3 regions of the Paraglaciecola psychrophila 170 genome follow, and region 3 is predicted to be linked to each of the others. Evidence: predicted binding sites of a transcription regulator. Region 3 holds the regulator's gene; each other region holds the start of a gene.

Region 1 (2,274 bases), 110 kb from region 3:
ACAATGGTTGCCGATGTTAAACATGATATCTGTCAGGCCTATGATGTTGAGCATCCAGAAAAAGGCATCGCTTTACGCGGTTCTTTCCTAATTGATGAAGCAGGTCTAGTGCGTCACCAAGTTGTGAATGACCTACCTCTTGGCCGTAATATCGATGATATGTTACGGATGGTTGATGCGTTAAATTTCCATGAAGAGTACGGTGAAGTGTGTCCAGCTGGTTGGCAACAAGGTTCAAAAGGTATGGTTGATAGCCCGGAAGGTTTGGCTCGTTACTTAGTAGAGAATGCTGGTAGCTTATAATCATTAAGTTGTATAAAACAAAAAAACCGCTCTTTGAGCGGTTTTTATTGTGTATTTTGATGTTAATTATGCGCTTCAAAACCGCCTAAACTTTGCCATTTATTGAGAATGTAGCAAAATAATTCAGCCGTCTTTGCTGTGTCATACAAGGCGGAATGAGCTTCATTTTGATCAAAGCTAATCCCCGCAGCCATACACGCTTTTACTAGTACAGTTTGCCCAAGGGCCAGGCCAGACAAAGTCGTGGTATCAAAAGACACAAAGGGATGAAACGGACTGCGTTTGATTTGACTACGCTCGATAGCTGCGTTGACAAAACCTTGGTCAAAAGCGGCGTTGTGAGCAACAATGACTGAGCGCTGGCAATCAGCCTCTTTTTGTTCTTTACGAATTTTTTTACACAGGTCTTTCATTACCTCTGTTTCGTCCAGTGCACCTCTAAGCGCACAATATGGGTCTATACCATTAAAATCCAAGGCTGCTTTTTCTAAATTAGCGCCTTCAAATGGATTGACGTGGTAATGAAATGTTTTATCTGGGAAGAAGAACCCATTTTCGTCCATTCTAGTGGTGACGGCTGCAATTTCCAGTAGAGCATCGTTCTGTGAATTGAAACCAGCGGTTTCAACATCAATTACTACAGGAAAATATCCCCTAAAACGATTTTTTATTTTAAATAATTCTGACATGGAAACCTAAAAAATTCTTGTGAGTCTCGATTATGACAAGGTTCTTTTTGAGTAGCCAGCCTAAAACGCTAAACCACAGCAATTTTAATCAAACTCAATTAACTAAACGTTTACGCAATTTTGTCGATATAATGTGAAGAAGCTAGGGGCTCCTAATTCATGTTCAATAAAATTGTTAAATCCATTCTTTGTGTCACCTTAATATCATTGTCATTAAACGTGGCTGCAGCTTTACGTCAGTATTCAGCCAAAGTTGAAAACTCTGATTGGCAACTTAAGGATGAAAATCGTTTGCAGTGCACCCTTAGCCATAAACTACCTGGCTATGGGGAAGCCATGTTTAGCAGTTTTGCGTCAAAACAGTTAAACATGGAGTTTGAACTGGATATGTTGCGCTTGCCTAAGTCTTATGGTGTCGCTGCGGTGTATTCAGTCCCACCTGCATGGATGCCAGGCAAAGTGCAACGCACTATTGCCGACATGACAATCCGTAAACAATATGACGGTGACTTACCTGAGCAAGCTGCTTGGACTATGTTGACAGAGCTAGAAAAGGGATTCTGGCCAACCATTTATTATCAAGATTGGTATAACAAATACGATACTGTGGCAGTAGGACTAAACGCCAGTAATTTTGCTGTCCCATACGTGAAATTTGTTGAATGTGTGTCAAATTTGTTGCCTTATAGTTTTCAAGATATTTCGTATACCGTTCTTACATATCAATTTAATAATACTAATTTGACGAAATACTCGCAGAAACGTTTGGCGATGATTGGCGAATACTTAAAAGAAGATACTGATTTAGAATTGGTTTTATTAGACGGCTATACCGACAGTTTTGGTGGTAGAGCTATTAACAAACAGATTTCTGTTCGAAGAGCCGTGGAAATAAAAGCGTTTTTCAGTTCTATGGGGGTAGCCCCAGAACGAATAGAAATTACTGGCCATGGTGAGAGGCGTCATTCGTCACCTAACATTAACGAAAGCACACGAGCTAAAAACCGCCGAGTGGTGATCAGAATGTCAAAGCCCTAACAGGCTTATTGGTGGTTAATCCGCCTGACACTTCGCCAGCCATGCGGGTTATTTATTCAGTCGGGTAGTTTTTAGCAAGTAATACAGTTTAAATTCCTGACCTCTTCATATGCTTAATTTTTTTTGAATTGGGCTCTGCAAAGCAATAATGTCACTAATAAATAAATTATTTTAATCAATTTATCGGTATCTAAGGTATTACAACTTTATAAAATGCATTATTTTAGGAAATCAGTTGAATAGC
Region 2 (2,274 bases), 210 kb from region 3:
ACCATCAAGATCTTTTTCTTGGACGGAAAGCATTTTACCTGTGGCATAAACTAAAAAGGGGCGCATTCGTTTACCACCTATTAGTAATGCGTATTCCATAGCTTGTTTAAGCTTTTCTGAATGTTCAGGTAAAGCATTGATGGCTTGACTCAGGATTGAATTAACCCTGTCGCGGCTCGCTTGTTGAAAGGTGCTTAAATTCATTAATTATCAGGTTCAAATACGTCTAAAGTTTGCTGCCCATTTTTAGTGGTAAGAATTTGAACTTTTTGTTCTGCATCTTTTAATTTTTGTTGGCTATGTCTGGCTAGCACAATACCGCGCTCAAAATTTTGTAATGCGTCTTCCAGAGGCAAATCTCCTTGCTCCATTTTTGTCACTAGTGCTTCTAGTTCCAGCATAGATTGTTCAAAGGTGAGCGATTCTGCTTTTTTACGAGTTGTCATAATATTCCTCTTCAGATTCCTAAAATGGCAGGCACCTTACCTGAGCGAAAAAAATGGGTCAAATACTTTTCAAATACAGCCTAAAAGTAGTGTCATATACGTCTGTTAAGTGAAAAAAGACTGACCTTAAATTAATAACATAAATGGTTACTATAGAATTATTTATGATTGTCGATAAAATGAGGTGGTAAACACTTAAAACTGTTTACGTTTTTAGTTTATTGTAGATAGCTAATTATTGGCAATAATCTGAGCTGTTGGCTTTTGTTGCTTAATATTTATACCTTTATTTTTATTGGGAGCACAATGTGGATTTAGCAACCATAATCGGTATTCTTGGCGCTATTGGTTTTGTTGTGATGGCGATGATCCAAGGTGGTGATATCGCAATGTTTATCAACGTACCTTCAATATTGATTGTATTTGGTGGGAGTATATTTGCGGTTTTATCCCAATATACTCTGGGGCAGTTTTTTGGTGCCGGCAAGATCGCTGGTAAAGCGTTTATGTTCAAAATCGAAACCCCTGAATCGCAAATAGAAAAAATTGTTGAAATGGCCGATGCAGCTCGAAAGGGTGGGTTTTTAGCTTTAGAAGAAGCTGAAATTGCCAATTCCTTTATGCAAAAGGGGGTCGATATGTTGGTGGATGGTCACGATGTCGAAGTTGTCAGAGCTACGTTAAGCAAGGATATTTATATGACCACAGAACGACATGATTTCGGGAAGTCTATCTTTAAAGGTTTAGGAGATGTTGCGCCAGCCATGGGTATGATAGGGACTTTGGTGGGTTTGGTAGCGATGTTGTCAAACATGGATGATCCTAAGTCAATTGGCCCTGCAATGGCGGTAGCGCTTTTAACGACCCTTTACGGTGCGATGTTAGCCAACCTAGTCTGTTTACCTATTTCAGTCAAACTAGGTCATCGAGCTGATGAAGAAAAACTTAACCAAAGTCTAGTGTTAGACGGAATTATTGGCATTGCCGATGGACAAAACCCACGGGTTATTGAAGGGATCCTTAAAAATTATTTAGCGGCTAAAAAACGTGGCTCTGAAGAAGATGCAGAATAACTGATGGAAAATGAATGCCCTAAATGTCCTCCCGAAGGACTTCCTGCTTGGATGGGAACCTTTGCTGATTTAATGGCGTTATTAATGTGTTTCTTTGTGCTGCTGTTATCTTTTTCTGAGATGGATGTACTTAAGTTTAAACAAATCGCAGGCTCAATGAAGTTCGCTTTTGGTGTTCAAAATAAAATTGAAGTAAAAGATATTCCAAAAGGTACCAGTGTGATTGCGATGGAGTTTCGTCCTGGTCGCCCAGAGCCCACGCCTATAGATACTATCCAGCAACAGACTACTGACATGACTCAAGAGATGCTGGAGTTCCAAGCTGGTACTGAAGACTCTGCAGGCGGTCGTCAAAAACAGCGGGGTGAGCAACGTGGCGGGGCAGCACAACAAACTGCCTCAGATCAACAGTCTCAAAGTAACAGTGAAAAAGCTAGCCAAGAAGAAGTGGCTGAGCGTATGCGTAAAGTCGCACAAAAGTTAGAAAAGCAAATTATTGATGGTGCGATTGAAATTGAGTCTTTGGGTCAACAAATCACTATTCGTATAAGAGAAAATGGTTCGTTCTCTGCGGGGTCAGCATTTTTACAACCGCAGTTTGTACCGATATTGCGTAAAATAGGCGTTTTGTTAGCTGATATGCCAGGTGATATCGAAGTGTCTGGACATAGTGATAGTCAGCAAATTTCGAATGAGCTATATCGTTCGAACTGGGACCTTTCATCCCAACGAGCTGTGGCTGTGGCTGAAGAGCT
Region 3 (2,274 bases):
TCATGAAGTTGACGTGTCAATTTACCCACTTCCGCAAATAATTCAAACGAAGTTTGAGCGCCAGTAGATTCAAGTAAATCTTGAGCGCCTTGGTTATCTCCATTTTCTATTAAAACCACTAATTTTTTTGCATCTGCAAGAGAAATCGGCGAGGTTTTCATACAGTCTTTCCTATCAGCTTAGCCTGAACTTAACCAAGTCGTTCAAAGATTTTTGCTAATTTCTCTTTTAATGTTGCAGCAGTAAAAGGTTTAATAACATAACCATTTACCCCAGCTTGTGCAGCAGCAACAATTTGTTCCTTTTTCGCTTCGGCAGTCACCATCAAAACAGGAATATGTTTTAAGTTAACATCTGCACGGATAGCTCTAAGCAAATCTATTCCTTGCATGCCAGGCATGTTCCAATCAGTTACCACAAAATCAAAATCGCCTTGTTGTAACATTGGCAATGCAGTATTACCATCATCTGCTTCTTGTATATTTACAAAACCAAGATCTTTAAGTAAGTTCTTGATAATCCTTCGCATTGTTGAAAAATCGTCAACAACGAGGATCTTCATATTTTTATTCAAAACCACCTCCGGTGAGAGTTCTAACACTCAACTTAAAACCCAACTTCATTGCTATAATTATTTGTCGTTTGAACGCCAGTATTGCATGCGAGACTTAAGTTTAAGCATGGCTTGGCTGTGTATTTGGCTCACTCTGGATTCACTAACATCCAGTACTTCACCAATTTCCCGCAGATTCAACTCTTCATCATAGTATAGAGATAATACAATTGCCTCACGCTCTGGTAACGTCGTAATAGCATGAGCCAGTGCCTTTTGAAACGAACCTTGAAGAAAGTCTTCAAAGGGCGTATCTGAACCTTTTGTTTGTTCTGTCGTGATCACATCTTCAGTTACCCCTAAGTCTTCCATGCCAATGATTTTTCCAGCATTCACTTCATTTAACATTTGGTGGTAACTTTCAATACTAACTTGTAATTTTTCAGCCACATCTAAATCGCGTGCGTCACGACCTGTTTCTCGTTCAACTTGATTGATAGCTTCTGTTATTGCACGGCCATTCTTGTGCACAGAACGTGGAGTCCAATCCCCTTTGCGTATTTCATCTAGCATAGATCCCCGAATCCGGATCCCAGCAAAAGTTTCGAAACTTGCTCCCTTACTGCCATCAAAATTTCGTGATGCTTCTAATAAACCTATCATACCCGCTTGAATCAAATCGTCCACTAGAACACTGGCTGGCAAACGAGCAATCAAATGATGAGCAATTCGCTTGACTAACGATGCGTGTCTGTCAACCAAATCATTCTTATCGGCAAATTGTTGATAAGCAGCAGCTTTACTGTTCACCTTTTATCACCCGATACATTTTTGGTGACCAGTTGTTCAAGGAAAAACTCCAAATGACCACCTGGTTGATTAGGGATGGGCCACTCTATCGCTTTTTTAGCAAGCCTTCGAATAGCCATAGCTGCAGGCGAGGTAGGAAATGCTTCAACTATTGCTTTTTGTTTTCTAACCGAATTGCGCACATTTTCATCAAATGGAATAACGGCCACAAGTTCTAGTGCCACATCCAAAAATCGATTTGTCACTTTAGTCAATTTAGAAAATAATTCATCGCCTTCACGCATACTACGCACCATATTGGCGACAATTTTAAAACGGAACACGCCATGTTCTTTATTCAAAATTTTAATCAGCGCATAGGCATCTGTAAGAGAAGTTGGTTCGTCACAGACCACCATCATGATGTCCTGAGCAGCTTTGGAAAAACTTAACACCATATCTGAAATACCAGCCGCAGTATCAACGATTAACACATCAACTTGCGATTGTAGTTCGCTAAAAGCCCGAATAAGACCTGCGTGTTCCGTAGGAGTAAGCTCCGTCATAGATTGGCTACCAGACGTTGCAGGTGCAATTTTGATCCCGTAGGGGCCTACAACTAGTACCTCATCTAAAGTGCACTCGCCCGATAATACGTGAGATAGGTTTTTTTCCACCCGTAGACCTAAAAGTACATCAACATTAGCTAAGCCTAGGTCGGCATCCAACACCATGACTCTTTTGCCTTGTTGGGCAAGTGAGATAGCGGTATTAAGGGTAACATTTGTTTTCCCAACCCCTCCCTTCCCGCCTGTCACGGCTATCACTTTAATTAATCTAGATTGATTCATTCTTCTTAAGCTACTTGCTTGATCCTCAATCATACTGCTACTGCTGCGTTATTTATGTCATTAGCTCTATTATGAATTAAA

What was found. Region 3 encodes FliA, which starts transcription of late flagellar genes. Its sites were predicted from a motif close to CTAAAGNTNNNNNNNNNNNNGCCGATA; they were not measured.
Region 1: a site for FliA is predicted at 1,095-1,121, ahead of C427_RS15840 (flagellar protein MotY). Genes of this name have one in related genera too.
Region 2: a site for FliA is predicted at 597-623, ahead of pomA (flagellar motor protein PomA). Genes of this name have one in related genera too.

What each region holds. Positions count from the first base shown of each region.
Region 1 is NC_020514.1:3,615,316-3,617,589, reverse strand. Features, by position in the region: gene C427_RS15850 (peroxiredoxin C) at 1-303, shown strand, start outside; gene rnt (ribonuclease T) at 366-992, opposite strand; gene C427_RS15840 (flagellar protein MotY) at 1,152-2,030, shown strand; gene C427_RS15835 (TIGR02450 family Trp-rich protein) at 2,266-2,274, shown strand, end outside.
Region 2 is NC_020514.1:3,713,628-3,715,901, reverse strand. Features, by position in the region: gene ispA ((2E,6E)-farnesyl diphosphate synthase) at 1-204, opposite strand, end outside; gene xseB (exodeoxyribonuclease VII small subunit) at 204-446, opposite strand; gene pomA (flagellar motor protein PomA) at 755-1,519, shown strand; gene C427_RS16280 (flagellar motor protein MotB) at 1,523-2,274, shown strand, end outside.
Region 3 is NC_020514.1:3,501,960-3,504,233, forward strand. Features, by position in the region: gene C427_RS15310 (protein phosphatase CheZ) at 1-161, opposite strand, end outside; gene cheY (chemotaxis response regulator CheY) at 191-574, opposite strand; gene C427_RS15320 (RNA polymerase sigma factor FliA) at 632-1,363, opposite strand; gene C427_RS15325 (MinD/ParA family protein) at 1,360-2,226, opposite strand; gene flhF (flagellar biosynthesis protein FlhF) at 2,223-2,274, opposite strand, start outside.